Regions from separate parts of the Agrobacterium sp. CG674 genome, predicted to be linked through region 3. Evidence: predicted binding sites of a transcription regulator. Region 3 holds the regulator's gene; each other region holds the start of a gene.
The links. Region 3 encodes LexA, which represses DNA repair genes until DNA is damaged. Its sites were predicted from a motif close to TGTTCNNNNTGTGTTCNG; they were not measured.
Positions count from the first base shown of each region.

Region 1 (7,671 bases), on a different contig from region 3:
ACGGCGCCGTCAGCTTCGAGTTTCATAAGCAATTGGCTCTGACGGCCGAGAGGGGTCTGTTCGACGCCTATTTCCTGGCCGACGGTCTTGCCATTGGGTTCGGCGGTGCGCGCGAAGGCGGCAACGCACGCGTCGCCGGGTTCGAGCCCGTCACGCTGTTTTCGGCGCTCGCCCCGTTCACCACCCATCTCGGTTTCATAGCGACAGCCTCGACGACCTACGAGGAGCCTTATAACACTGCGCGCAAATTCGCCTCGCTCGACCTCATCTCTGACGGCCGGGCTGGTTGGAACGTCGTGACAACGACAGGCGACGTCACGGCGCAGAACTTCAATCGCGAGACACAACTACCGCACGCTGACCGCTACAAGCGGGCCGCCGAGCATGTCGATGTCGTCAAGAAGCTCTGGGACAGTTTTGAAGAAGATGCGTTCATTCGCGACAAGCAAACGGGCGTCTTCTTTGATCCCGCGAAGCTACATGATACCGCTCACAAGGGCGAGTATTTCAGTGTGAAGGGCCCGCTGAACGTTTTCCGGTCGCGCCAAGGGCATCCCGTCATTGTTCAGGCGGGCCAGTCCGATGACGGGCGGGGGCTTGCCGCAGCAACAGCGGAAGTGATCTTCACCGCCCATCAGCACATCGAGACCGCCCAGGAATTCTACCGCGACATCAAGAACCGGGCCCGTGGCCTCGGTCGCTATCCGGATCACGTTCTGGTCATGCCCGGCGTCTCGCCCTTTGTCGGTCGCACTGAAGCTGAGGCGCGGGAGAAGTATGACCGCCTAACCTCGCTCATCTTGGAAGAGGACGGTATTGGTCTTCTCAACGGCCTGACAGGTGGCACGCTCGATCTGAAGGGTTACGATCTTGATGGGCCGCTGCCGCCCGCCCCGCCAACGGAAGGTATGAAGAGCCGCCAGGCGCTGATCCGCCAGATTGCCGACGAGAACAATTTCTCGATTCGTCAGCTCTATCAATGGGTCGCCTCGGCACGCGGTCACTTCACCATTGTCGGTACCCCCGGTCAGATCGCCGACACGCTGCAGGAATGGTTCGAGAACGAAGCGGCTGATGGCTTCAACATCCTGCCGCCATGGCTGCCGACGGGCCTTAACGACTTCGTTGATCTCGTCATCCCAGAGCTGCAGCGCCGTGGTCTGTTCCGCACCGCCTATGAGGGGCAAACGCTCCGCGAAAACCTCGGCTTGCCGTTCCCAATCAACCGCTACGCAGCCGACCGCTCGGTCGTGCAGGCAGCCGAGTGAGGTCCGCCATGTCCTATGAAGATATCCGCCACGGAAGGGCCTATGGCCTAGACCCTGCCCCAGATGCGGCGCGCCCGCCACGCTGGCTAAGCCACGCGATGTTGGCAATCACACCCTTCCTTGCGCGCTATGGAGTTGTGATTGCCTTCCTGGTTCTCTGGCAGGCGTCGTCTACCTTGGGCTGGGTCAACCCATCCGTCTTTCCGCCGTTGGACCAGATCATCAGGGCCTTGTGGACCGCGATTGCAACTGGTGCCTTCGTCGACGATATAGCCATCAGTTTACAGCGATCAGGCATAGCCTTCGTCGCTGCCGTCGGGCTCGGCGTCCCGCTTGGCCTGTTCATGGGCCAGGTGAGGGCCATTGAGCGAGCCCTCGATCCTCTCTTGCAGTTCTTTCGCCAGACCTCGGCGCTCGCCCTCTATCCCGTTTTCATCCTGCTTCTAGGCCTCGGGGAAACGTCGAAAATATTCGTCATCTTCTGGGCTACGCTCTTCCCGGTCCTGTTGTCGACGATTGGCGGCGTGAAGGAGGTGGATCAGAAACTTATCGAGATGGCCCGCACCTACGGTGCCGGATCGCTACAGATATTCCGCCGCGTGGTTCTGCCGGCCTCGGTCCCCGCGATTTTCGTCGGCCTGCGTCTTTCCGCGACGACGGCACTGCTGCTCCTCATCGCCGCCGAGATGATCGGTGCCAACAAGGGCATCGGCTTCCAGGTGATGAACGCCCAATATAATTTCCAGATCCCGCTTATGTTCGCAGCGATCCTGCTTCTCGCGCTGCTCGGCCTCGCCGCCAATGCCGCTCTCGTCCTTATGCAACGGCATCTGTGCCGCTGGGCCTAACCAGGTACCAAAGTTCATCCAAAAATTCGTGATCCGAAGGATTTTCCCATGACATTCCATTCCCGCAAGCTCCTCCTCTCCGCTGCAATCACCTTCGCCCTCTCAGGCTCAGCCTTCGCCGCAGAAGAGGTAAAGTTTCGCTATCTCGCCAGCCAAGGCGGCTTGTCGGCGCATGAACTCGCCGCCGAACTCGGCTATTTCGATGGCACCGGCATCACCATCGAGAATGTCGGTTACGCCACGGGTGGCCCGGCATCGCTCATTGCGCTCGCCTCGGGCGATGTCGAAATCGGCAGTGCCGCCACCTCTGCCGTCTTGAACTCAATCATCGGCGGCAACGATTTTGTCGCTGCCTATCCGTCGAATGGCATCAACGATGAAGTGCAGTCGATCTTTTACGTGCTGGAAGACAGTCCCATTCGCGACATCAAGGACATTGCCGGAAAAAGCATTGCAGTGAACACGCTCGGTGCCCATCTCGACTACACGATCCGGGAAGCCTTGCACTCCGTCGGTTTGCCGACGGATGCCGCCAACCAAATCGTCGTTCCGGGGCCGCAGCTTGAACAGGTCCTCCGTTCGGGGCAGGTCGACATCTCGGCCTTCGGTTACTGGCAGACGACCTTTGAAGGCGTGGCGAAGCAGAAGGGCGGTCTACGTGCGATCTTCGACGATACCGATGTGCTCGGCGAAATCGCCGGTGGCTTCGTCGTGCTGCGCCGGGACTTCATCGAAAAGCACCCGGAAGCCGCCAAGGTCTTCGTCGAACAGTCCGAGCGCGCTCTCGACTATGCCCGCGAGCATCCTAAGGAAACCACGGTAATCTTCGCCAAGGCTCTGGCCGAACGCGGCGAGAACGGTGATATCGCTCAGTACTTCCGTGGTTATGGTGTGCGTCAAGGCGGCAAGGCGGTCGAGCGTGACCTGCAGTTCTGGATCGACGTTCTGGTCCGAGAGGGCAAATTGAAGCAAGGCCAGCTCTCGGCCATTGATCTTCTCTACACCTCCGAAACTGCGAGCAACTGATCCATGGCCCTCGCTCAGTTCAACACCATCTGTGGAGAGGTGACGATCCGTCACCTCTCCAAGACCTTCACCCTAAACGGACAGCCGCTGCCGATCCTGAAAGACCTGAACCTTACCATCCGCTCCGGCGAAAGCCTCGCCATCGTCGGTGCCAGCGGCTCCGGCAAGACGACGCTCCTGCGCATTCTCGCGGGGCTTGAGGAGGCTGACAGCGGCGACGTACTGATCGATGGTCGCCGCGTCCGCGGCGTCGGAACCGAGCGGGCCGTCATCTTCCAAGAGCCCCGTCTTCTCCCGTGGCTGACGGTTATCGACAACATCGCCTTTGGCTTGGAAACCAGGGGCGTTTCCCGCGAGGAATCGCGCTTTGTCTCCCAGCGCTATGTCGACCTGGTCGGGCTGAAGGGCTTCGAAACCGCCTATCCGCGTCAACTCTCAGGCGGAATGGCGCAAAGGGTCGGCATCGCTCGGGCTCTCGCCGTCCAGCCGGAGATACTACTGCTCGACGAACCACTGGGTGCGCTTGATGCCATGACCAAGATCAGCATGCAGCAAGAACTGGCGCGGATCTGGAAGGAGGAGGACGTGACGACGGTGCTCGTGACCCACGATCTCGAAGAAGCTATTTTCCTTGCCGACCGCATTCTGATCCTTCCGCGAGAAAAGGGCGGTGAACCTCTGCTGATCAACATTGATTTGCCCCGGCCTCGCGATCGTAGCGCTTCAAGTTTCGTGCGACAGCGGGAGGAACTGCTCGGGTTGTTTGGATTGCATTGAACTGGGGTAGCAGCAAAAGAGTTATGCGCAGCGCCGACTGCGCTTTCCTTGATTTGGCTCGCGGTATGCGAAGCGAGCCTCCACATTGTGGCGGCTATTCCTACACGGCGCCTATAACCAGAACTTCGCTTGCCGCCCCAAAGTAACCGCTCTCGACCGGCTAAGTCTTTGGTCGCCTTGCAATCCTTCACCAAGGGAAACTGAGCCGACGGTTCGAATTGGTTCAAGACCTTGGATGTCGCAGATTTGTCTGGAGTTGTTTGCGAACACCGCCCCTCCCTTGCAATAAAAAGGGGAAGGCCGGTCATGTGGTCTGTAATTCTTTAAAATATCTGCAAGGTAAACGATGAGTGACACGAAGCCAGATATAGAAAGGATCAACTGCAGGGTCGTTTATGAAAATAGGTGGATGAAGGTCAGGGAAGACGGCATCCGACGGAGCGATGGCAGTTCCGCAATTTACGGCTTCGTCGATAAGCCCGACTTTGCCGTTATCATGCCTTTTGACGGAGAAAGTCGGCAAGCTTATCATCAAGATCGCTGATCGACTTTGACAGGGGTTGCCACCTCAGGCCCTTTTGAATTTTTCGAACGAGGCTGCGTATGGAGTATTCTTGGCGAGGTGCCGGTTGAAATCTGCCGCCCAGTCATCCCACCAAGCCGGACCGCGTGCTCCAAGGGCGACCTTGGTGGCGTCTACTCTCTTTCGCGCTTCGAAAATTTCTGGCGAGCTGGCTGATGCGTGGCGAACTGCCCGGCGTGCGGCTATTAAATCCTTGATCAGTTTGGCGCGAGTGAGCTTATCACGTGCAGGATTAGGACGCCTGCCGATAGGCCCAGCTTGAATGTCCTCTTAAATGCATCTGATCGTCAGCACAGGAAAATTATTTTGCTCCTGTCACCAGGCGCGAGTCCAAATCTTACTCACTGATTCAATTTGCGAATCTCTCGAATTGCTAAAGATAGAGGACTGCGTTCCTAATTTGGCGCCTCTTGACTCTTATTGCGCGCAGGAACAGAACGTGAACTTCAACATTGAAAGCGGCATGAAGTCGTTCCCCTAAACCACACGAGCCGGAAGGATTGCGTGAACGATGGCTGCTGCGCGCGAGCATGTCATAGCCGATCTGCGTGATCGCATCTCCTTACTGCAAGGCGTGGTCGCGAAGCAGTCGGAATGTCTTCCGTTCGGGGTGAGCGCGATCGACGCGGTGCTTCCAGGCGGCGGTCTCACCAGAGGTGCGGTTCACGAATTCGCTGGCGGGGGCGCCGGAACCGTAGATGGCGCGGCAGCGGCCCTGTTCGTGGCAGGCGTTGCCGCCCGCACCAAAGGCAAGATCGTCTGGTGTCTGACACGGCCAGATTTGTTCTTTCCTGCACTCGCGCAAGCAGGTCTCAACGCTAACCGGGTGATCTTCGTGGAAAGCGATCGCGAGGAGGATGTTCTCGCCTCTATGGAGGAGGCGCTGTCCTTCGGTGGTCTAGGCGCTGTCGTCGGCGAGGTCGTGCGGCTGCCGATGTTGGCGAGCCGGCGGCTTCAGCTTGCGGCGGAAAAAAAGGGAAGCCTGGCGCTTGTTGTCCGCAGGTGGCGACGACAGACGGAAGCCAATGATTTTGGGCAGCCGACGGCGTCGACCACCCGGTGGAGGGTGAGTGTGCTGCCGTCGCAGGACTTACCCGTGCCTGGTGTCGGGCGGGCAAGATGGTTGCTGGAACTAATGCGGTCGCGTGCTGGCGAATGTGCCGAATTTATCGTTGGAGCGTGTGATGACCAGGGTCGTATCGATCTACCTTCCGGATCTGTCGACGGATCGCATACGTCGAGCCGATCCCGGCATTCCGGCTGAACAGGCCATCGCCGTGATCGCTAAATCCGGAGCGAAACGCTGGGTTTCGGCAGCCGATGCTGCAGCGAAAAAGGCAGGCCTGCGTGTTGGCATGCAGGCAGCAAAGGCACAGGCCTTGTTTCAGGGGCTGATGATGATCGATGCCGATCCTAAGGCTGACGCCGACGCGCTGGAGCGCATTACCTTCTGGGCACTGAGCCAATACTCTCCGATCGTCGCAGTCGATGCGCCAGATGGCATCGTCATGGACACAGATGGTGCCGACCATCTCCGGGGCGGAGAGCTTGCCATGTTGACGGGGATTGCCAATCGCTTTCGGGGCAGGGGGCTGACCGCCCGTGTCGCCATTGCCGATACATGGGGTGCCGCTCATGCCTGCGCACGTGCCATCACCAGAGAGACGGTGATCGTACCGCGCGGCGAAACCGTAAAAGCGGTCGAGCGATTGCCGATTTCCCTGCTGCGTCTGCCTGAAAAGATGACCGGCGATCTGAGAACGCTCGGCTTTCGAACCATTAGTGAGCTTTCTGCGACGCCGCGGGCACCGTTGACACTGCGCTTCGGACCAGAAATCGCACGCCGCCTCGACCAGATCTTCGGCCGCATCGGCGAACCCATAGACCCCATTCGCACGCCCGAACGGATCGAAGTCAGCCGCATTTTCCAGGAGCCGATCGGGGCAGCCGAAACGATCGACAAATATGTTGGTCGCCTGGTCACCGAACTCTGCAATCAACTCCAGAAAAAGGGCCTGGGTGTTCGCCGCGTCGATCTTATTGTTCATAAGGTCGACAACACGACCCAGGCACTGCGCGCAGGAACAGCAAAGGCCGCCCGCGATGTCTCATGGTTGACGAAGTTGTTTCGCGACAGGACCGAGAAGATTGATCCGGGTTTCGGGATCGAGAAGCTTACCCTTGCGGCCATCATGGTCGAGCCGCTTGAAGAGACACAGAGGGCGTCTTCGCTTGTCGAAGACGAGATCGCGGACATCACCCCGCTCATCGACATCTTCGGCAACCGTGGACAGCGTGTCTATCGTCTTGCACCCGTTGCCTCCGACGTTCCCGAGCGCAGCGTTCAGCGTATTGCGCCTGTTGCAGATGACATTGTCGTTTCCTGGTCCCATCACTGGCCGCGTCCGGTGCGACTGCTCGCTCGTCCCGAACTGGTCGAGGTTATCGCGTTGATGCCCGACCACCCTCCCGTTTCCGTCACATGGCGTGGCAAGCGCCGCAAGGTGAAACGCGCCGATGGCCCGGAGCGGATATTCGGCGAGTGGTGGCAGCGAACATCCGAGTGGGCCGCAGTGCGGGACTATTTCATGATCGAGGACGAAGCAGGCGAACGTCTCTGGGTTTTTCGGGCAGGCGACGGCGTGGATAGCGAAACCGGGTCGCACAAATGGTTCGTCCAGGGAATATTCGCATGAGATACGCCGAGCTTCAGGTCACCACCCATTTCTCGTTTTTGCGCGGTGCCAGTAGCGCGACCGAACTCTTCGAGACCGCCAAAAGCCTCGACATCGATGCCATCGGTGTCACCGACCGCAATTCACTTGCGGGCATCATCCGGGCACTGGAAGCGTCGCGCGCGACAGGTCTGAGGCTCGTCGTCGGTTGCCGATTGGATTTACAGGATGGCATGTCGATCCTGGTCTATCCGACGGACCGCGCCGCTTATTCACGTCTGACCCGGCTGATCACGCTCGGCAAGGGGCGAGGCGGCAAGAACAACTGCATCCTCCATTGGGACGACGTGATGACCTACGCCGATGGCATGATCGGCATCCTCATACCCGATCTCGCCGACGACACATGTGCCTTTCAGCTCAGGAAGACGGCGGAGGTGTTCGGCAATCGCGCCTATGTTTCCCTTTGCCTGCGCCGCAGACCAAATGATCAG
Region 1 is NZ_JBNWDZ010000009.1:21,392-29,062, forward strand. Features, by position in the region: gene ACQZ51_RS19990 (LLM class flavin-dependent oxidoreductase) at 1-1,268, shown strand, start outside; gene ACQZ51_RS19995 (ABC transporter permease) at 1,277-2,116, shown strand; gene ACQZ51_RS20000 (ABC transporter substrate-binding protein) at 2,165-3,142, shown strand; gene ACQZ51_RS20005 (ABC transporter ATP-binding protein) at 3,146-3,919, shown strand; gene ACQZ51_RS20010 (ImuA family protein) at 5,014-5,766, shown strand; gene ACQZ51_RS20015 (Y-family DNA polymerase) at 5,687-7,198, shown strand; gene ACQZ51_RS20020 (error-prone DNA polymerase) at 7,195-7,671, shown strand, end outside.
Region 1: a site for LexA is predicted at 4,931-4,948, ahead of ACQZ51_RS20010 (ImuA family protein). Genes of this name have one in related genera too.

Region 2 (7,671 bases), on a different contig from region 3:
GGCCCTTTGCCTTGACCAGCTTTCCATTGCGAATGGCGATGACGCCTTCTGCACCCAGTGTGACGATGAGCGTCTGTCCGGTTTCATTGTGAAGAGAGACAAGTTCCTTTTCACGCTGTTCGGCGGAAAGATTGTCCTTGCGGATCAGAAGCTCGAACTCCGTCTCGTTGGCGATCACGATATCAGCCATGCGCGACAGGCGCTGCGCCTGCGATGTCAAAGGGGCCGTGTTGATGATGGTCGTGACGCGTTTTGCCTTGGCGGCCTTTAGCGCGGCCTCGATGGCATCTGCAGGCACCTCGAACTGTAGCATCAGAATATCGCCTGAAGCCATTTCAGAAATTGCGCGGTCTGCATCCTCAGCCGAAACTTCGCCATTGGCGGCGGGAATGACCGAAATCATGTTTTCCCCGCCTTCGCCAATCAGGATAACGGCGGTTCCGGTAGGCACAGCCACGGTCTTGATGAGCGACAGATCCGCTCTCGCATCGCGAAGAAGCGTCAAGGCGGGCGCGGCGAACGCATCATCACCAATGGCACCAGCCATCTTCACCGTGGCACCTGCGCGCCGTGCGGCCAGCGCCTGATTGGCTCCCTTGCCACCGGCGGCGGTCGAGAAGGATTTGCCGGTCACGGTCTCGCCGGGCTTTGGCAGGCGGTCGGATATGGCGACGAGGTCCATGTTGATGGAGCCGAAAACTGTGATCATGCGGGTCATTCCAAAGGGGGTAAAAACGAAGTCGAAACAGACGGCGACTTTGCCGGGTGTATCACTCGTCGTCAACCACCCTCAGCTTGGCAGCTCCGGCGCGAACCTCTGAAATGCGGCGCAGTTGCTCGGCTTCCAGATGGGCGATTTCCTTTTGCGAGGGCGCAAAATCCAGGCTCTCGATTTTGACACCGCGCGCCAGCACCTTGTCAGACGAGGTCAACATCATGTCCACATCCTTCTGCACCAGCCCGAAATGAGACTGCAATTTGCGCGTCCGCTCATCCAGTCGCCGCACATCATCCATCAACAGGGCCACTTCACCCTGAATGAGGTGGGCCTGTTCCCGCATACGCTGATCCTTCAGCACCGATTGGATGACCTGCACGGACAGCATCAGGAGGGAGGGTGATACAATGACGACGCGGGAGCGGTGCGCGCGCTGGACCAGATTTTCAAAATGCTGGTGAATATCGGCAAAGATCGATTCCGACGGCACAAAGATAAAGGCGGTGTCCTGCGTTTCACCCGAAATCAGATATTTGTCGGCGACATCACGAATATGCACTTCCATGTCCCGGCGAAACTGCTGCGTGGCGGCCCGCTTTGCCTCCGGCGAATCATCTGCTTTCAGCGCATTCCAGGCTTCGAGCGGGAATTTCGCATCGATCACCAGCGGCGGCGCATTGTTGGGCATTCTGATGGTGCAATCGGGCCGAAAGCCGTTCGAAAGCGTAGGCTGCAGGCTATAGGAGCCGGAGGGCAGCGCGTCGGCAATCAGAGCTTCCATGCGTGCCTGACCGAAGGCGCCGCGTGTCTGCTTGTTGGAAAGAATGGCCTGCAAGCCGATCACATCCTTGGCCAGATCCTGAATATTGCCCTGCGCGGCATCGATGACCGCAAGTCTTTCCTGCAACTTGCTCAGATTTTCATGCGTGGAGCGGGTCTGCTCAGTCAAGGTCGTGCCGATCCGCTGCGACATGCCGTCCAGACGGTCGTTCAGCGTCTGGCTCATTTCGTTCTGACGGGCGCTCAGGCTCTCCGTCATCGCGGCAATGCGCCCATGCAGTTCCGACTGAGTTCTTAAAAGCTCGGTGATCTCATCCCGCGACTGGTCAACCACCGGCGGCCTTCGCAAGATAAGGATCGCCGCGACAAGACATCCGACAAGGAGAAGGGCAAGCAGTGCGCCAACCGATATGTCGTTGCCACCAAGACTGAAAGCTGTCGTACCAAGTGCGTTAAAATCAATGTTCATAAGTAAATCTAACAGATTTCCCGTGATTCGTCAGATCAAAGCATGAACATTTCCACGGCGTAAATGAGTCTGCTTTTCCGTCTTTCAAGGAGCAGATGGTGCCTTCTATTTTTTGTTTCCTCGAAAGAAGAGATGCGTTATGGGGAAGCCATGACGATCAAACCTCTTATTATTTTGCCTGATCCTTTGCTGCGCCAACAATCCAAGCCCATCGAACAGGTGGATGCCGAGATCACGCGGCTGGCCGATGACATGCTGGAAACGATGTATGATGCGCCGGGCATTGGCCTTGCCGCCATTCAGATCGGTGTGCCGCGCCGCATGCTTGTCATCGATATTTCGCGTGAAGATGAGGACCGCAAGCCTGTCGTTTTCATCAATCCTGAAATCCTCACCGTGTCGGATGATGTTTCGACCTATGAGGAGGGCTGTCTTTCGATCCCCGATTATTATGCAGAGGTGGAGCGGCCCGCAGCCCTGACATTGGCTTACATCGACCGCGAGGGCAAAAAGCAGACGCTTGAGGCTGACGGTTTGCTGGCAACCTGTCTGCAACACGAAATCGACCATCTGAACGGTGTGCTGTTCATCGACCACATTTCCCGATTGAAGCGGGAAATGGTCATCAAGAAATTCACCAAAGCGGCCCGCGCAAAATTCTGATCCGCCGATCTCTTCAGATCGACGGGTACGTCTGCGGGACAGGGGGCATCCATGGCACTTCGCATCATTTTCATGGGTACACCGGACTTTTCCGTTCCCACCTTGCGCGCCCTTGTCGATGCAGGCCATGAGATCGTGGCGGTCTATACGCAGCCGCCACGTCCCGGCGGACGTCGCGGACTTGATCTGCAGAAATCACCAGTCCATCAGGCCGCCGAATTGCTCGGCATTCCGGTTCTGACACCTCTCAATTTCAAGGCAGAGGAAGACCGGGCAACGTTCAGGGACTTCAATGCCGATGTGGCGGTTGTCGTGGCCTACGGCTTGCTATTGCCGGATGCCATTTTGAGCGGCACGCGGCTGGGCTGCTATAATGGCCATGCCTCGCTCCTACCGCGCTGGCGCGGTGCCGCCCCCATTCAGCGTGCCATCATGGCAGGTGATGCAGAAACCGGCATCATGGTGATGCAGATGGAAAAGGGGCTGGACACCGGCCCTGTCGCCCTCACAGCCCGCGTCACGATTACGCCTGACATGACGGTTGGCGCGCTGCATGACAGCCTGATGCTGGCGGGTGCGCGGCTGATGCGCGATGCGATGCTGAAGCTCGAAGATGGCGATCTGCCTGTCACCCTGCAGCCAGACGAAGGTGTGGTCTACGCGGCAAAGATTGACAAGGGTGAAACCCGCATTGATTTTTCCCGCTCCAGTCAGGATGTACACAACCACATCAGGGGCCTCTCGCCCTTTCCTGGCGCATGGTTCGAAATGGATATCGGCGGCAAGGCCGAGCGGGTGAAGGTGCTGGAATCGCAGGTTGCGAGCGGCATGGGTGAGGCTGGTTCCGTTTTGGATGATGCGCTGACAATTGCCTGTGGCAGCGGTGCAGTTCGCCTTTTGCGCCTGCAAAAGGCCGGGGGCAAACCCATGCTGGCGGATGATTTTCTGCGCGGCACGAAGGTCTCTGTCGGCACGAGGCTCGGCTGATGCCACGCTTTCGCATGACCGTCGAATATGATGGTTCGCCCTATTATGGCTGGCAACGACAGACCAACGGCCCCTCCGTGCAAGGCGCGCTGGAGGCTGCGGTTTTCTCGCTGACAGAAGAAACCGTCAGCTTTCGCGGTGCTGGTCGTACCGATTCCGGCGTTCATGCCAAGGGGCAAGTCACCCATGTGGATCTGACACGGGAGTGGGAACCCTACAAGCTGCGAAATGCGCTGAACGCCCATCTGTCCATGGCGGGCGAAGCGGTCTCGATTCTTGATGTCGAGGCGGTCACAGAGGATTTCGACGCACGCTTTTCAGCCCTTCGCCGCCATTATCTGTACCGTATCATCTGCCGCAAATCGCGGCTGGCGCTTGAACACAAGCGCGCCTGGTGGGTATCGAAAGACCTTGACCATGAGGCCATGCACGCGGCAGCGCAGACTTTGGTCGGGCGACATGATTTCACGACCTTCCGCTCCGTGCACTGTCAGGCCAACAGCCCGGTGCGCACGCTTGACCGGCTGGATGTGACACGCGATGGCGACCTGATCGAGATCCGCGCTACGGCCCAAAGCTTTCTGCACAATCAGATCCGCTCCTTTGCCGGTACGCTGAAACTGGCGGGGGATGGCGGCATGACGGTGGATGATGTGAAGGCAGCCCTCGAGGCTCGGGATCGCAAGGCCTGCGGCCCTGTTGCGCCGCCCGAGGGCCTCTATTTCATGCAGGTGGATTATCCCGATGTGATACCGCCCAGAAAGCCACGACCTGAGGTTGCGGCTGACGGTGACGATCTATCGTGATCGCACCCGAGGATCAGCTCGGATAGACGCCGAGAAAACGTTGCAGTAGCTCCGAGAGAAGCATGCCGGGAATGAGCAGCGTCATGACGATCGCGGCCACCAGCACAGGCTGTTCACGCACGAAGAATTTGACGATGCGCGAGAAGCTGAACACCAGCGTCAGCAGCAGCGAGAACCACAGGATCGCAATCAGTCCCTGCAAGGAGGGGACGAGCAGCGCGATGAGGATCAGCGCCGCATAGGCATAGGAAAACGGCAGCGACAGCCAGTTGGCGACGACGATGAGCGCCGAAAACTTCTGCTTGGCGCCAAATGACATCAGCAAAAGCCCGATGAGGATCAACGGCACCATCCAGCAGATGGCCTCGACCATGGCCAACCGCACGAAGAACAGGCCGCCGGTGCCGACGCCCTTCGGCAAGACGGAAACATAGGCCTCATGCCACCAGTACCAGGATAGCGCCATGGATGGCAGGCAGAGAAGGGCGGCATAGAAGGACCGTGTCATTCCACGGTCGGTGAGGTCCAACAGACGTCCCCCGGCTGGATCGCCTAAAAACAGAAGCCACAGGCCTCTCATATAGAGCGCGACTTCACTACCCGATGGCATGGCTGAACCAGCGTTGCAGGAAGGTCTCATAGATGCGCGTCAGCGTTTCGAGATCGGCAACGGCCACGCGCTCGTCCACCATGTGCATGGTCTGGCCGACGAGGCCGAATTCCACCACCGGGCAATAATCCTTGATGAAACGCGCATCCGACGTGCCGCCAGTCGTCGATAGCTTCGGCTCATTGCCGGTGACTTCGGCCACAGCGCCTGAGAGCGATGAGATCAGGGCATTGTTGCGCGTCAGGAAGACATGAGCTGGACGATCTGCCCAGACGATATCGTATTTAACCGGCGTGCGATCCGGGCGAAGCGCGCCATCGGCGGCGGCCTCATCCAGACGGCGGATGATTTCGGCGCGGACAGTCTCGGCAGTCCACGTATCGTTGAAGCGGATATTGAAGGCAGCCGTTGCCTTGGCCGGAATGACGTTTGTTGCCGGGTTGCCGGTGTCGATGGTGGTCACTTCCAGGTTGGATGGCTGGAAATTATCGGTTCCCTGATCGAATTGCGGGTCCATCAGCGCGTGGGTGAGCTGCAACAGGCCGCGAACGGGATTGTCGGCCAGATGCGGATAGGCCGCGTGGCCCTGAACGCCATGGACGTTGATGCGACCGGACAGTGATCCGCGACGGCCGATCTTGATCATGTCGCCAAGGCGGTCGGGGTTGGTCGGTTCACCCACAACACAGGCGTCCCATGTTTCGCCCTTGGCAGCGGCCCATTCCAACAGCTTGGATGTGCCGTTGATCGATGGGCCCTCTTCGTCGCCGGTGATGAGAAAGGAAACCGACCCCTCAGGAGCACCGTGCTTTTCGATGTGGCGGGCAATCGCTGCGACGAAACAGGCGATACCGCCTTTCATATCCACAGCACCTCGGCCAAACATCTCACCATTAGCGATGTCTGCCGAAAAGGGCGGGTGGCTCCATGCCGCCTCATCGCCCACCGGCACCACATCGGTATGGCCCGCAAACATCAGATGCGGACCTTTTGTACCGATGCGGGCATAGAGGTTTTCGACGTCAGGCGTGCCATCTTCCGTCGCCATGACGCGCTCCACGGCAAAGCCCAGCGGTGTCAGCAGCGTGTCGAGCAGCGTTAGCGCTCCACCTTCTGCTGGCGTCACCGAAGGGCAACGGATGAGAGCGGCGAGATTGGCGACGGGATCGGTGGCATTCATGGGTCAGTTTACTCTTGTCAGTCGCGCAGCAACTCGTTGATACCGGTCTTGGAACGGGTCTTTTCATCGACAGTTTTGACGATGACGGCGCAATAGAGGCTTGGGCCCATCTCGCCATTCGGGAAGGGCTTGCCCGGCATGGCGCCAGCAACGACCACCGAGTAAGGCGGCACTTCGCCATAGGTGATGGAGCCGGTAGCGCGATCGACGATCTTGGTGGACTGTCCGATATAGACGCCCATGCCAAGAACCGCACCTTCGCGTATGATGCAGCCTTCAACGACTTCCGAGCGCGCACCGATGAAGCAATTGTCTTCGATGATGGTCGGTCCGGCCTGAAGAGGCTCCAGAACGCCACCAATGCCGACGCCGCCGGACAGGTGCACATGCTTGCCGATCTGCGCGCAGGAGCCGACGGTTGCCCACGTATCGACCATCGTGCCTTCACCAACATGGGCGCCGAGATTGACGAAGGATGGCATCAGCACAACATTCTTGCCGATGTAGGCAGAGCGGCGCACGACAGCATTTGGCACAGCGCGGAAGCCTGCTGCGCGAAACTGGTTTTCACCCCAGTTCTCGAATTTGGATGGCACCTTGTCCCACCAGGTGGATTCGCCCGGGCCGCCGGTCACGATGTCCATGTCGTTCAGACGGAAAGACAAAAGAACGGCCTTTTTCAGCCACTGGTTCACGGTCCATTTGCCGTCAGCCTGCCGTTCGGCAACGCGCACCTGACCGGCATCCAGCAGATTCAGGGAAGTCTCGACAGCATCGCGAATTTCGCCTTTGGTCGATATGTTGACACTGTCACGATTATCGAATGCAGATTCGATGATTGTTTCAAGAGAGCCAAGATCCGAGATGCTCATGAGGATTCCTTAAACTTCGCTGACTATCGTCACATAAAGGGAGTATCCGCACCGCTGGCCGGACATGGCCAATTGCTCTAAGCGAGTGTTTCAAGGGCGTCAATGTGATTTGGCGCAGGCAGACGAAAGGCATTGAGATGGCAAGATTGAAAAACGGCAAGTTGCAGCGCAAGGACGGCTCCTGGGACCCTTTGAAATCCAGTTCCGATGACAAGCGGCAGGCGGAGGGCGTTCCCCAGACACCGCAGTCGGTCTCGCCAACCTACCGTCTTGCCTATGCCGATCCTGACTTTCTGTGCCGGGAAGAACTGCGCCCCATCAGGTTGCAGCTGGAATTGATGAAGCCGGAAATGATCCTGTCTGAGCGCGGCATCAAGTCCACCGTCGTTCTGTTTGGCGGCGCGCGTATTCCCGAACCCGGTGGCAATGCCTGGGCGGCCCGCAATGAAACTCAGCGAAAAAACCTTGAGGCAGCATCAGTCTATTATGACGAGGCCCGCAAGTTCGCCAAGCTTTGTGCCAAGGAATCCGAAAAGCAGGATCACCGCGAATATGTCGTCATGACGGGCGGTGGCCCGGGTGTGAT
Region 2 is NZ_JBNWDZ010000001.1:143,829-151,499, forward strand. Features, by position in the region: gene ACQZ51_RS00695 (ribokinase) at 1-709, opposite strand, end outside; gene ACQZ51_RS00700 (DNA recombination protein RmuC) at 771-1,967, opposite strand; gene def (peptide deformylase) at 2,118-2,630, shown strand; gene fmt (methionyl-tRNA formyltransferase) at 2,682-3,617, shown strand; gene truA (tRNA pseudouridine(38-40) synthase TruA) at 3,617-4,423, shown strand; gene ACQZ51_RS00720 (hypothetical protein) at 4,437-5,033, opposite strand; gene dapE (succinyl-diaminopimelate desuccinylase) at 5,020-6,213, opposite strand; gene dapD (2,3,4,5-tetrahydropyridine-2,6-dicarboxylate N-succinyltransferase) at 6,231-7,085, opposite strand; gene ACQZ51_RS00735 (LOG family protein) at 7,223-7,671, shown strand, end outside.
Region 2: a site for LexA is predicted at 1,999-2,016, ahead of ACQZ51_RS00700 (DNA recombination protein RmuC). Genes of this name have one in related genera too.

Region 3 (7,671 bases):
ATTCCGGCCCATATCGAACACCTGCTCGCAGTCCGCCCATAGCCATCGCACCTCTGAACGTGCCGCTGCACGTCACGACGTGACAGCGCGCAAATCCGCTAGCCATTCCCCCACATTCCGCGCCTCGGCCTCATGCGCATCATCGCGCCACGGTTCCAGAAGGGCTGCCTGTTCCCATTCTCGCATTGCCGGAAGGGATAGGAGGTGATCCATATAGTTCTTAGACGCGGCAGACAGCACAGTTCCATATGTCTGGAACCGAAACGCAACCGGGCAGAAAAACGCATCCACAGCCGTGAATTCGGCCCCGGCCAGGAATGGACCGCCATGGGCTGCCAGCCCTTGCTGCCACAAGGCGTCGATCCGGGAAATATCTCTCCGCAATGCTTCGGATATGGAAGATGGCCGTATTCTAAGACCAACGCTCATCGGATGGTTGTTGCGCAACGTGGAAAAGCCCGCATGCATTTCCGCAGCGGCAGAGCGAGACCAGGCCCGGGCCTTGGCATCCGCTGCCCAAACGCCATCATGCTTTTCCGCAAGATATTCGGTGATGGCGAGCGATTCCCATACGGTCAGATCGCCATCCACAAGACATGGAACTTTCGATGTCGGTGAAAACTCCGAAAATGCATGGTCCTTGTCATCGAAACGCATGAATCGCTCAGAAAATTCAATTCCGAGCGTGCGCATCAGCACCCAGATTCGCAGTGACCAAGACGAGTAATTCTTGTTGGCGATGAAAAGTTGATACATGAGCAGCGCTCCTGAAAGGCAGCGATCAAAAAGAAGAAGACTATCAATAACCCAGAGAATTTCTTGCATAAAGCCATGCACAGCGATGGCATCATTCAAATTATTTGATGGCCGTAACCAGCTTGGCGATCAATGTGGGTCACAAACGGCATTCTAAACGCAGCAGCCAATTCCCATGCAAAATCTCTGCCGCTATAACGGAAATCCGCTACAAAGCACACAATCACAGTGGAATGGATACCCGGCTAATAAGTTTCATCCTTGTTGTCGCTGCGTGGTGACTTGAGGCCCCGCGAGCGCAACAGAATTAAGACTCCGTATGAAACGCGCGTGCAGAGCTTTCCAAGCTGATCAGTGATAACGCCTGATCAGACCAACCAGCTTTCCCTGAATCTTGACTCTATCCGGTCCAAATATGCGGGTTTCATAAGCAGGGTTCGCAGCTTCCAGTGCGATAGAGGCGCCGTTGCGACGGAAGCGCTTGAGCGTTGCCTCCTCTTCGTCCACCAGAGCCACGATGATATCTCCGGGATTTGCGGTGCTGGTATCCTTGATAATGACGGTATCGCCGTCAAATATACCGGCTTCGATCATCGAATCGCCTTTAACCTCAAGCGCGTAATGCTCGCCTGCACCCAGCATATCCATCGGCACGACCACATCATGAGTGTTGTTCTGGATGGCGGAGATTGGCACGCCCGCTGCAATGCGTCCCATGACCGGTACGCTGACTGATTCGGAGTTTCTGCTGTTGGAAGATGATGGCTGAGGCCGTTGTTCGACCGCTGCAGCTTTGCCCAGACTGCCTTCAATAACGCTTGGCGTGAAGCCGCGCTGTGGCTTTTCTGGGGGTGAATATGATTCGGGAAGCTTGATAACCTCAAGCGCACGGGCTCTATTTGGTAGCCGGCGAATGAAACCGCGCTCCTCCAAGGCTGTGATCAACCGATGGATGCCTGACTTGGAGGCAAGCTCGAGTGCATCCTTCATTTCATCGAAAGATGGTGGCACGCCGGACTCTTTCATTCTCTCATGAATGAATAGAAGCAGTTCCTGCTGTTTGCGCGTGAGCATGAAGAGACCCTTGACGATTCGAGGCGGAGATTCGGGAAACAAATACAGAACGAACACTATCTGTTCCATATGTGTTCTGCAATCCCTTAAAACTCAGTGAAAGTACAAACGAGTTTCAACGTTGCCCACAATCCCGCCGAATACCGCTCCTATACCGTGACTCGCTGTCGGCTTACTGCTACATGCGTTGCTAAGATCGGGCGTGATGCCCGTGCACTGTTTCATTTGTTCCAAGGGAAAACCATGAGTGCGACGAACAATCTGAAGGTCATTGCCGGCGAGGGCGCTGGAGCGGTCTCTTTCTCGAACACCGAACGATTTTCCCTGATTGCCGGTCCGTGCCAGATGGAAAGCCGCGACCATGCTTTCATGATTGCCGAAACGCTGGCCGAACTCTGTGGCAAGCTGGGAATCGGTCTGGTTTACAAATCATCCTACGACAAGGCCAACCGCACCTCGCTTTCGGGCCAGCGTGGCATTGGCATCGACAAGGCGCTTGAAGTTTTCGCAGAATTGAAGGCGCAGTTCGGATTTCCAGTCTTGTCGGACATTCACACCGAAGAGCAGTGCGCCATTGTCGCGCCCGTCATAGATATTCTGCAGATTCCGGCATTTCTCAGCCGTCAGACGGACCTGCTGGTGGCTGCTGCAAAGACCGGCCGAGTGATCAACGTAAAGAAGGGCCAGTTTCTGGCACCTTGGGACATGAAGAACGTGCTGGCCAAGCTAAATGACAGCGGCAACTCCAATGTGCTGCTGTGCGAGCGTGGTGCATCCTTCGGCTACAATACTCTAGTGTCGGATATGCGCTCACTGCCAATCATGGCATCGCTCGGTGCGCCAGTGATATTCGACGCGACCCATTCGGTTCAGCAGCCGGGCGGGCAGGGTGGCTCGACGGGCGGTCAACGCGAATTCGTGGAAACATTGGCACGCGCGGCGGTGGCAGTTGGTGTTGCCGGTCTTTTCATAGAAACGCATGAAGACCCTGATAATGCGCCATCCGATGGCCCCAACATGGTTCACCTGAAAGATATGCCGAAGCTTCTCGAAAAACTTCTGGCTTTCGACAATATCACCAAGTCCACCTGATAGTTCGGCGCCGAGAGGCGTCGAAGGAAACCATCGCGCAGGACGGGGCTTGTCATTGTAATTTCTTCCGCATCGGCTACAGCGGAAGACGACCACCAAACGACTCGCCGCTCTGGCGACGTGTTTTTATCGCAAGCCGGAATCTGAAACTTCTTCACAGGTTCCCTCATGCGCTTTAAGACATGCACCTGAAAAACACTGTTCCAATCCTAAGGGAGAGATCATGACAGCCATTACCGACATTATCGCACGCGAAATTCTCGACAGCCGCGGCAACCCGACCGTTGAGGTAGATGTCTATCTTGAAGACGGCTCCTTCGGCCGCGCAGCGGTTCCATCGGGCGCATCCACCGGCGCACATGAAGCTGTAGAGCTGCGCGATGGCGGTAAGCGTTACCTCGGTAAGGGCGTCGAGAAGGCAGTCGAAGCCGTCAACACGGAAATCTTCGATGCGCTGGGCGGTTTCGATGCCGAGAGCCAGATCCATGTCGACCAGACGCTGATCGAACTCGACGGCACGCCGAACAAGTCGCGCCTCGGTGCAAACGCCATCCTCGGCGTTTCCTTGGCTGTTGCAAAAGCTGCTGCCGAAACCACAGGCCTGCCACTCTATCGTTACGTTGGTGGCCCAAACGCGCATCTGCTGCCGGTCCCAATGATGAATATCATCAACGGTGGCGCGCATGCCGATAACCCAATCGACTTTCAGGAATTCATGATCATGCCAATCGGCGCGGAAAATATCCGTGACGCGGTGCGTATCGGCGCTGAAATCTTCCACGTTCTGAAGAAGGAACTGTCTGCGCAGGGTTTCAACACCAATGTGGGCGATGAAGGCGGCTTTGCGCCGGGCCTGAAGAGCGCACCGGAAGCACTCGATTTCATCATGAAGTCCGTTGAAAAGGCTGGTTACAAGCCAGGCGAAGACGTGGCGCTTGCTCTCGATTGCGCCTCGACGGAATTCTTCAAGAACGGCAAATACGTGATGGAAGGCGAAGGCCGCACGCTGGAGCCTGAAGCCATGGCGGATTATCTCGCCGAGCTGGCCGGTAAGTATCCGATCATCTCCATCGAAGACGGCATGGCCGAAGACGATTGGGACGGCTGGAAGTACCTCACAGACAAGATCGGCAAGAAAGTTCAGCTGGTTGGCGACGATCTGTTCGTGACCAACTCTGCCCGCCTTCGTGACGGCATCAAGATGGGCGTCGCCAATTCGATCCTCGTCAAGGTCAACCAGATCGGCTCGCTGACGGAAACGCTCGACGCTGTTGAAACTGCACACAAGGCTGGCTACACGGCTGTCATGTCTCACCGCTCTGGTGAAACAGAAGACTCCACAATTGCCGATCTTTCGGTTGCCACCAACTGCGGACAGATCAAGACGGGCTCGCTTTCGCGCTCTGACCGTCTGGCCAAGTACAACCAGTTGATCCGTATCGAAGAAATGCTCGGCCCACAGGCCGCCTATGCAGGCCGCTCCATTCTTCGCGGCTGATTTCGATATCGATATGACACGACGAAAAGCCCGGTTAACGCCGGGCTTTTTTGTGCGCTGCGGTCGGAGCGTGCGTTAAGGTCAACGGATGGTTAAGCATATGTCGCTATGATGCCTTCAGTAACGCGTTTGAAGGCTGTTTCAGAGTATGTGGACCAAGCATCACAAGAAAAGACGTTTTGGCCGTCTTGTCGTTCCGGCAATCACGGTCGCGTTTCTCTCCTATTTCGGGTATCATTCCATCCATGGTGATTTCGGGCTGAAGGCTGCGGAGCAGCTGGAGAGGCAGCGCGTCGCCCGTTCGGCAGAATTGGCCAAGCTTACCAAGGCCCGCACGGCGCTGGAGCGCCAAGTTGAGCTGATGAGTGATGGCTCGCTGGAGCGTGATATGATCGATGAGATCTCGCGCTATCAGTTGAACATGTCGCGCGCCGACGAAATCGTCATCATGAACACATATTTTTGATTAACCGAATTTCAGTTAATCTCGTTTTTTAATTTATTCGCAGTCACTTAGGGCGAATACGAGCCATGCGTTTATGCCATTGCTGCTTCGCGTTTTCTTGCATATGGTGCGATCCGATCCAACCATTCTAAATGGCAACTCAGGGAGGGATGTATGGCGCCGCGAAAAAACGCGACCGTATCCGGCCGCAAGACCACGGCAAAGACAGCCGCTAAGGAATTTACCGGCCAGAACACGCCGGAGTTCGGCAAAGATGAAGAGCTCCACGCGTATCGCGAGATGCTGTTGATCCGTCGATTCGAGGAAAAGGCCGGCCAGCTTTACGGCATGGGCTTCATCGGCGGCTTCTGTCACCTCTACATCGGGCAGGAAGCTGTCGTTGTGGGCATGAACATGTCGCAGAAGGAAGGTGATCAGGTTATCACCGCCTATCGTGACCACGGCCACATGCTGGCTGCTGGCATGAGCGCACGTGGCGTCATGGCTGAGTTGACCGGACGCAGCGGCGGCTTGTCAAAGGGCAAGGGCGGCTCCATGCACATGTTCTCCAAGGAAAAGCATTTCTACGGCGGACACGGCATCGTCGGCGCGCAGGTTTCGCTCGGAACCGGTCTGGCCTTTGCGAACAAGTATCGCGGCAATGACAGTGTGTCCGTCGCCTATTTCGGCGATGGCGCGGCCAACCAGGGCCAGGTCTATGAGAGCTTCAACATGGCTGCTCTCTGGAAATTGCCGATCATTTACATCGTCGAGAACAACCACTACGCCATGGGTACATCGACTGCGCGCGCAACCGCACAGTCCAACTACTCGCTTCGTGGTGTTGGCTTCGGTATTCCGGGCATGCAGGTTGATGGCATGGATGTTCGCGCCGTCAAGGCTGCCGCTGATGAGGCGCTGGAACATTGCCGCTCCGGCAAGGGTCCGATCATCCTGGAAATGCTGACATATCGTTACCGTGGTCACTCCATGTCCGACCCGGCGAAATACCGTTCCAAAGACGAAGTGCAGAAAATGCGCGCGGAACATGACCCAATCGAGCAGGTCAAAGCCCGTCTCCTTGAAAAGGGCTGGGCTTCTGAGGATGAACTCAAGGCAATCGACAAGGATGTTCGTGACATCGTTGCCGACAGCGCGGAGTTCGCCCAGAACGATCCGGAGCCGGATGTATCCGAGCTCTACACCGATATTCTGCTCTGATTTGGGAAGGGAGACATCATGCCTATAGAGATTCTCATGCCCGCCCTTTCCCCAACCATGGAGGAAGGCACGCTTTCCAAGTGGCTCAAGAAAGAGGGTGACAAGGTTGTTGCTGGCGACGCGATCGCTGAAATCGAAACAGACAAGGCAACGATGGAAGTCGAAGCCGTGGATGAAGGCACGATTGGCAAGCTGCTGATCGAGGCTGGCACCGAAGGCGTCAAGGTCAACACAGCGATTGCTGTGCTGCTTCAGGATGGCGAAAGCGCAGATGATATGTCTGCTGCATCCGCTCCCAAGAAGGAAGAGCCAAAGGCCGAGGCTTCCAACTCCGGTTCGGACGCTGCTGGTGGCAAGACCCGCGAAGCAACGGAAGAGCCTTCTGCTGCCAAGGAAGCAGCCAAGGTTCCTGCCGCACCGAAGATCGAAGTGGCTGCCGACCCTGACATTCCAGAGGGCACCGAATTCGTAACGCAGACCGTGCGTGAAGCATTGCGCGATGCGATGGCGGAAGAAATGCGCTCTGACGAAAACGTCTTCGTCATGGGCGAAGAAGTTGCCGAATACCAGGGTGCCTACAAGATCACTCAGGGCTTGTTGCAGGAATTTGGCGCCAAGCGCGTGATTGATACGCCTATCACCGAGCACGGTTTTGCCGGTATCGGCGTCGGCGCTGCGATGACGGGTCTGCGCCCGATCGTTGAATTCATGACATTCAACTTCGCCATGCAGGCCATTGACCAGATCGTCAACTCTGCTGCCAAGACGCTCTACATGTCTGGCGGTCAGATGGGTGCGCCGATGGTGTTCCGTGGTCCGTCTGGCGCTGCTGCCCGCGTTGGCGCACAGCACTCGCAGTGCTACGCGGCATGGTACAGCCATATCCCGGGCCTCAAGGTTGTCATGCCGTATTCGGCTGCTGATGCCAAAGGTCTGCTCAAGGCTGCGATCCGCGATCCGAACCCTGTCGTCTTCTTGGAAAACGAAATTCTTTACGGTCAGAGCTTCGAAGTACCGAAGCTGGATGATTTCGTGCTGCCAATCGGCAAGGCGCGCATTCACCGCAAGGGCAAGGACGTTACCATCGTTTCCTTCGGTATCGGCATGACCTACGCCATTAAGGCTATCGCGGAACTGGAAAAGCTCGGTATCGATGTCGAACTCATCGATCTGCGTACAATTCGTCCGATGGATCTGCCAACAGTTATCGAATCGGTCAAGAAGACCGGTCGTTTGGTGACGGTGGAAGAAGGCTTCCCGCAGTCATCGGTCGGTGACTTCATCGCCAACCAGGTCATGCGCGCTGCATTCGATTATCTTGATGCGCCGATCTTGACGATTGCTGGCAAGGACGTTCCGATGCCTTACGCTGCGAACCTTGAAAAGCTTGCTCTGCCGAACGTTGATGAAGTTATCGAGGCGGTCAAAACCGTCTGCTACAAGTGAAGGGGGAGAGTGTGAGTAAAATCAAACAGATCCTCCCGGCCACTGAAAACTGGCACCGCGTTCTCGGTTCCAAGGATGCCCCGCAATTCGAGCGGGTTATCTTCTGGGCTGTGGTCAATGACGGCGAAGGCGATGTTGT
Region 3 is NZ_JBNWDZ010000003.1:230,885-238,555, forward strand. Features, by position in the region: gene ACQZ51_RS10300 (ComEC/Rec2 family competence protein) at 1-42, shown strand, start outside; gene ACQZ51_RS10305 (glutathione S-transferase family protein) at 73-756, opposite strand; gene lexA (transcriptional repressor LexA) at 1,108-1,830, opposite strand; gene kdsA (3-deoxy-8-phosphooctulonate synthase) at 2,074-2,922, shown strand; gene eno (phosphopyruvate hydratase) at 3,146-4,420, shown strand; gene ACQZ51_RS10325 (FtsB family cell division protein) at 4,569-4,886, shown strand; gene pdhA (pyruvate dehydrogenase (acetyl-transferring) E1 component subunit alpha) at 5,040-6,086, shown strand; gene ACQZ51_RS10335 (pyruvate dehydrogenase complex E1 component subunit beta) at 6,105-7,532, shown strand; gene ACQZ51_RS10340 (hypothetical protein) at 7,544-7,671, shown strand, end outside.

Region 4 (7,671 bases), on a different contig from region 3:
TTCATGCAGCGGCTGTTCATCCGCGGCCTTACAGAGACGGAGAAGTAACATGGCTGCTATCACCATAGCCAATGTGTCGAAGAATTACTCAGGCGGTGCCCGGGCGGTGGATTCCGTCTCGATCGATATCACCGACGGTGAATTCATCGTGCTGGTCGGCCCGTCCGGCTGCGGCAAGTCCACCCTGTTGCGTATGGTCGCTGGTCTTGAGACCATCTCGGACGGCGAAGTGTCTATCGCTGGCAAGATCGTCAACCGCATGGAACCCGCCGATCGCGACATCGCCATGGTGTTCCAGAACTATGCTCTCTATCCGCATATGTCGGTTCGTCAGAACCTCGAATACGGTCTGAAAAACCGCAAGACGCCAAAGGCAGAGATCGATGCGCGCGTGGCGGAAGCCGCCCGCATGTTGGAGCTTGCGCCCTATCTGGATCGCAAGCCGCGTGCGTTGTCCGGTGGTCAGCGCCAGCGTGTGGCCATGGGCCGCGCCATCGTGCGCAAGCCTGCCGCCTTCCTCTTCGATGAACCGCTATCCAACCTCGATGCCAAGCTGCGCGTTTCCATGCGTGGTGAGATCAAGCGCCTGCAACGCCGCCTCGGCACCACCTCCATCTATGTCACCCATGACCAGCTGGAAGCCATGACGCTGGCAGACCGCCTCGTGGTGCTGAATGCCGGTCGTATCGAACAGATCGGCGCGCCGCTGGAGGTCTACCACAAGCCAGCCTCGACCTTTGTCGCCAGCTTCATTGGCTCTCCCGCCATGAACCTTCTGTCCGGCGAACTCCACGGAGATCGTCTGGCCATCGGCCCAACGGTCCTGTCGCTTAACGGCTACGCGCCTGCCTCCGGTGCCGTCACGGTCGGCATTCGCGCCGAGGATCTGCGCTTCGTCCATGGCCCTGAACAGGGCATGCCCTTCCGCGTCGAATATATCGAAGAGCTCGGCTCGCAGCGCCTCATTCACGGCATGCTTGGCGATCAGGCGCTGACGGTGGCCTGCGCATCGGAAACCGAGATCCCGCAGGAATTGTCGCTCTCCATCGCACTGGAAAAGCTGCATTTCTTCGACCGGGAAACCGGCAAGCGCATCGAAGGTGCCGCACATAGCGCACACCATCAGGCACCAGAGCTTGCTAGCGCCCACTGATCTCCCAAAAGTGATCTTCCGTTAAAATTGAATCTATTTATGGAAGTTCATGCTTACGCGGTTTGTGATATGGCGTTCCCATTGCAAAATGGGGGCGCAATATGGCTTTGCATGTACTGATCGCAAGTGTTGCGGCTATGGCGGCGCGTTCCGTGCCGTCGATACCGTTTGGAAGCCGCAGCCGCAGGGCAGATCCCGTCGTGTCGCAAGCATCGCACGCCATGGAGATGAAGCCCGCCCCGATCAATCCAGACTGGATCATCGAAGGCCAGCCCGTTGCCCGCATGGCCGACCACTCCAGAAGTGACGACCGTGCCGCCCACACAGCCCTTTGGGATTGCACGGCGGGCACCTTCCGCTGGTATTTCGGCTGGGATGAAACCGTCCATATCGTCGAGGGCGAAGTCCATGTGACGGCGGAAGATGGTACCATCCACATGCTGCGCGCTGGTGATGTCGCCTATTTCAAGGCTGACACCTGGGCCACGTGGCGGGTGAATAACTATGTGCGCAAGGTCGCCTTTCTGCGCCGCCCGTTCCCGGCACCGATTGCCTTTGCCTACCGCGTCAAGAACAAACTGATGCCCGTGAAAGCGCCAGCGCTATAGGCCTCGCACAGGTCAATAAAACTCATAGATACCCCACGGCGTAACAGTTGCCTTTGAAGCTTGGCTGCCCTAAACCTTTCGGGCTTTCAAAAGGAAACTGCGCATGGCCAAAATCAAGAACGTCGCGATCCAGATGGATCATGTCTCCGGCATCAACATTGCGGGCGATAGCACCTTCGCGATCAGTCTTGAGGCGCAGGCCCGTGGCTATCGCCTGTTCCACTATACGCCGGATCGCCTGTCGATGCGTGATGGCAAGATCTACGCCACCGTGGAGCAGATGCAGCTGCGCGATATCAAGGGCGATCATTTCTCCCTGTCCGAACCCGAGCGCGTCGACCTCGCGACCATGGATGTCATCCATCTGCGCCAGGACCCGCCATTCGACATGGCCTACATCACCTCAACGCATCTCTTGGAGCGCATCCACCCCAAGACGCTGGTCGTGAATGATCCGGCCTGGGTGCGCAATTCGCCGGAAAAGATATTCGTCACCGAATTCGCCGATCTGATGCCGACAACCCTCATCACCAAGGATGTGGCCGAGATTGCCCGCTTCCGCGAGGAGATGGGCGATATTATCCTCAAGCCTCTCTACGGCAATGGCGGCGCTGGCGTGTTCCACTCCACCCGCGATGACCGCAACTTCTCCTCGCTTCTGGAAATGTTCGGCCAGATGTTCCGCGAGCCCTATATCGCCCAGCAATATCTGCCTGACGTCCGCAAGGGCGACAAGCGCATCCTGCTGGTGGATGGAGAGCCCGTCGGTGCCATCAACCGTGTGCCTGCGGAAAATGATGCCCGCTCCAACATGCACGCCGGTGGCCGCCCTGAGCCGACCGAGCTCACGGCCCGTGAAAGGGAAATCTGCGAACGCATCGGCCCTGCTTTGCGGGAACGCGGCTTCCTCTTCGTCGGTATCGATGTGATTGGCGATTACATGACGGAAATCAACGTCACGTCGCCCACGGGCATCCGCGAAGTCAAGAAGTTCGGCGGTGCCGATGTCGCAAGCCTGCTGTGGGATGCCATCGAGCGAAAGCGCGACGCGCAGGGCTGATAATGTCTGAGATATTACCCCGGCCTTGCAGCCGGGGTTTTCATTTGAATGTTGTCACGCCGCTTTTGCGACATGGTATTCCTTGATCGCCACCATCTTGATGCCGGGATAGCGTTCCGCCTCATAGCGCAGCGAAAACGCATCCTGCGCCAGAAACACCGGGTCGCCGTCCAGATCGCGGGCAATATCGCCGCGCTTCACGGTCAGGAACTTCTCCATATCGGCAGGCTGCTCGGCTGAGATCCAGCGGCAGATCGAAAAGCGCGACATTTCGAACGAGACCGGCAGGCCATATTCGCCCATCAGCCGTTCTTTGAGCACATCCAGCTGCAACGCGCCGACAACGCCCACGATGGCGGGTGAACCGTCTTCCGGTGAAAACAGCTGCACGACGCCCTCTTCGGCCATCTGGTGCAAAGCTTCCTTCAGCTTCTTCGCCTTCATCGCATCTTCCAGCCGCACGCGGCGTAGAATTTCCGGCGAGAAGTTTGGCACGCCCTGGAAAACGAGGTTTTCGCCCTCAGTCAACGTGTCACCAATGCGTAAGGTCCCGTGGTTGGGAATGCCCACCACATCGCCAGCAAAGGCCGTGTCGGCAATATGCCGCTGCGAGGCGAAGAAGAATTGCGGGGCCGTCAGGCCCATCTGCTTGCCGGTGCGCGCCAGCCGCGCCTTCATGCCACGCTCCAGCTTGCCGGAGCAGATGCGCGCGAACGCAATGCGGTCGCGGTGGTTGGGGTCCATATTCGCCTGAATCTTGAAGACGAAGGCCGTCATCTTGTTTTCATCGGCATGCACGGTGCGCGTATCGGCCACCTGGTTGCGCGGCGGTGGCGCAATCTCGCCCAGCGCATTGATCAGGTCGCGAACACCAAAATTGCGCAGCGCCGAACCGAAGAACACCGGCGTCAGATGACCCTCGAGAAACGCCTCGCGGTCAAACGGACGGCAGGCTTCCAGCGCCAGTTCCGTTTCCTCGATAAAGGCTTGGCGCTCGTTTTCCGGCAAACGGCTGGCCACATCCTTGGGGCCGGAGACCTGCGTTGCCTCAACTTCCTTGTCGGAACCGCGAACCTTGTTGCTGGCCAGATAATAGGAGCCGCAGAAGCTCTTCGAACGACCGATTGGCCATGTGATCGGCGCCGTGTCCAGCGCCAGCTTTTCTTCGATTTCATCGAGAATTTCGAAAATGTCCCGGCTTTCGCGGTCCATCTTGTTGACGAAAGTGATGATCGGAATATCACGCATGCGGCACACTTCGAAAAGCTTCAGCGTGCGCGGCTCGATACCCTTGGCAGCATCGATCACCATTATGGCAGCGTCAACCGCCGTCAGCGTGCGATAGGTATCGTCGGCAAAGTCTTCGTGACCTGGCGTATCGAGAATATTGAAGACCTTGTCGTCATATTCAAACGTCATGACCGAGGTCACGACGGAAATGCCGCGTTCGCGCTCGATCTTCATCCAGTCAGACCGCGTCTGGATGCGGTCCTTCTTCGCCTTCACTTCACCGGCCAGCTGAATGGCACCGCCGAACAGCAGCAGCTTTTCGGTCAGCGTCGTCTTACCGGCGTCCGGGTGCGCGATAATAGCGAAGGTGCGGCGGCGGGAAACCGCCTCTGCGAGTGTTTCGGTCATCTGACAAATCCTGTGGAATTGCGGGGTATCTAGCGTTTCGGGGCCGCTTTTGCAATTGACCTTGGCCCGCACAAGGAAAACTAATGCGCCATGACCCAAGAAAACCGAAATCGCCCCGCCCTCAATCTTGTCCGTCTGCCCCACGCGGCAGGCATCGAGCTGCCCTCCTACGAGACATCGGGGGCCGCTGGCATGGATCTGCGCGCAGCGGTGCAAGAGGGCGCCCCGCTGGTGCTTGCGCCCGGCACCCGCGCTCTGGTGCCCACAGGCTTCATCTTCGAAGTGCCTGAGGGTTACGAGGCACAGATCCGCCCGCGCTCTGGCCTTGCCATCAAAAACGGCATCACCTGCCTCAACACGCCCGGTACCGTGGACAGCGATTATCGCGGTGAGGTCAAAGTCATCCTCGCCAATCTGGGGCAGGAGGATTTCGTGGTCGAGCGCGGCATGCGCATCGCCCAGATGGTCATCGCACCGGTCACGCAGGTTGATGTTGTCGAGGTCAGCGAAACCTCGCAGACTACACGCGGCGCGGGCGGCTTCGGCTCCACCGGCGTTTGATTGCCTGCAACCGGCCACGCTTTTTCTGCCCGGTATAAGTGAAATTGTTCACTTCCTGTTCTTGTTTTGCGTAGGCGTCTGTGCAAGGTTGCAGAAGCGGACGCATACACGCTGTATGCGATTGTTCTAAAGTCCGCATATGGGGGCTTTCATGGTTGCGCGCGTCAATACGGTGGCATTTCAGGGCATAGAGGGTGTGCCTGTCGAGGTTCAGGTCATGGTCGCGCCGGGCAAGGTCGGCATGCAGATCGTTGGCCTGCCGGATAAGGCCGTGGCGGAAAGCCGGGAGAGGGTGCAGGCCGCGCTCCATGCGTCCGGCTTGGCGCTTCCCGCCAAGAAGGTCACCGTCAATCTGGCGCCCGCTGATCTGCCCAAGGAAGGCTCGCATTTCGATTTGCCCATTGCGCTCGGCCTCATGGCCGCGCTGGGTGCCATCCCGGCAGAAGCGCTCAATGCCTATGTTGTTCTCGGTGAGCTTAATCTGGATGGCACCATCGGGGCCGTATCCGGCGCGCTTCCCGCTGCCATCGGTGCCAATGCGCAGGGCAAAGGCCTCATCTGCCCGGCAGATAGCGGTGGAGAAGCCGCATGGGCAGGCGCTCAGTTTGATATTCTCGCGCCCCGCAGCCTCATTGCGCTCGTCAATCATTTTCGCGGAACCCAGATGCTGTCGCGCCCCGTCGCCGCCATCCGCGCCAATCCCGCTAACCTGCCTGATCTTGCCGATATCAAGGGGCAGGAGAGCGCCAAGCGCGCTCTGGAGGTTGCCGCTGCCGGAGGCCATAATCTCTTGATGGTCGGTCCACCCGGCTCGGGCAAATCCATGCTGGCCTCGCGCCTGCCATCCATCCTGCCGCCGCTCTTGGCGTCGGAATTGCTGGAAGTTTCCATGGTCCATTCCATCGCGGGGCAACTTTCCGGCGGCAAGTTGTCGGATCGTCGTCCCTTCCGCACCCCGCACCATTCCGCCACCATGGCCGCACTTGTGGGCGGTGGCATGCGGGCAAAGCCGGGGGAGGCGTCGCTTGCCCATCACGGCGTGCTGTTTCTCGATGAGTTCCCGGAGTTTTCACCGCAGGCGCTCGATGCCCTGCGCCAGCCGTTGGAAACGGGTGAGTGCATCATTGCCCGCGCCAATCATCGCGTCAGCTATCCCGCAGAAATTCAACTCGTCGCTGCCATGAACCCGTGCAAATGCGGCATGGCGGGCGAGCCCGGCTTCACCTGCGCCCGCGGTCCGCGCTGCGTCACGGATTACCAGCAACGTATTTCCGGCCCCTTGATGGACCGCATCGATATCCGCATCGAGGTTCCCGCCGTTTCCGCAGCCGACCTCATCCGTCCCATGGCCGCAGAAGCCAGCGCCGATGTGGCACTCCGCGTTGCCCGCGCCCGCGATTTGCAACAGGATCGTTTCGCAGCCGCAGGCTTCAACGGCATTCGCACCAATGCCCGCTGCTCCACGGCGCTGATCGAAAAATTCGCAGAACCGGATGCGCCCGGCCTGCAATTGCTGCGTGATGCTGCTGAGAAGCTGAAATTCTCCGCCCGTGGCTATCACCGCATCCTCAAGGTCGCCCGCACGCTTGCCGATCTGGATGACAAGCCAACCGTTACCCGCATTCATCTGGCCGAAGCCATTTCCTACCGTATCGCCGGGGAGCGGTTGACAGCGGCTGCTTGATCGAGGGCGCGCGGTTACCTCTCCCCTGGTGGGAGAGGACAGAAAATCACGATCTTAGCGCAGCTCAGTCGTCGAATTTTGAGGTGAAGGGTCATGCCTCGACCACCAGCATTCCTCTATTGCAAGATATTTTCATTATGAATCAGTAGCTTAATAAAAACCTTCAGAAAATCGCAAAAAACATTCCGCAAGTTTCTCAATGACGGGCGAATCACCCGCACAATGCCCCCGTTCCGCCCTCGGATACACCGCAAGGCGTTGCGGCGAGGCGGAACCGGCGCTGGTGGTGATGAGGCTACGCAACCTTTCATCGCCGGGGTCTGGCAGCGATCTCCCCGGTGGCAACGGGTGAGGGGATAGCGCCGGTTTCGGACCGGCTGGCGCAATCTTCTCCATGTTCGATCCGGCCTGACGCTTGCGCTTTGCGAATGCCTGACGGGTTCGTAAAGCGTCTGCATCAGTCCGGTTTGTGCGCCACCGGGCGTACCGACAGCCCTCCACCTATGGTCGAACGCGACCGGATGGCGGAACGGCGAAAGTCAGGCGGTACACAGGAACACGCTGCATCTGCCCTGTGCCAGAGATGGTGCGGACGGATCGCGAGGGACAGCATCGGCCTAGTGGCAGATGCACACCTTGCGGAAAACGGATCGCTTGTGCCCGCGCCTCGATCAATCGGCGCGGATGTCAGGCGAAGGCAGGTGTGGCCGAACTGGCAGGCGATATCCCAAAGGGGTGTCGCCGCCCGGAATGGGGAAGGGTTGGATCTTGGTCATGTCCGACCGGTTTTCCGGCAAGGTTCGCCCTCGCCATCCGGGATCAGCCAGCCGTGGCAAGAGATCGTGGGCGGACATAAACCGCTGAACGGGGCGCTGAAAGGTGCCAACACTTAAACTACCCAACGAGGCAACTTCCAGCGCCCCGTCCGAAATACCCATGGCCGCAAACGGCGATGGTCAGAACTGAG
Region 4 is NZ_JBNWDZ010000001.1:292,388-300,058, forward strand. Features, by position in the region: gene ugpE (sn-glycerol-3-phosphate ABC transporter permease UgpE) at 1-48, shown strand, start outside; gene ACQZ51_RS01450 (sn-glycerol-3-phosphate import ATP-binding protein UgpC) at 50-1,153, shown strand; gene ACQZ51_RS01455 (cupin domain-containing protein) at 1,255-1,761, shown strand; gene gshB (glutathione synthase) at 1,865-2,821, shown strand; gene ACQZ51_RS01465 (peptide chain release factor 3) at 2,876-4,459, opposite strand; gene dut (dUTP diphosphatase) at 4,550-5,020, shown strand; gene ACQZ51_RS01475 (YifB family Mg chelatase-like AAA ATPase) at 5,172-6,704, shown strand.
Region 4: a site for LexA is predicted at 5,066-5,083, ahead of ACQZ51_RS01475 (YifB family Mg chelatase-like AAA ATPase). Genes of this name have one in related genera too.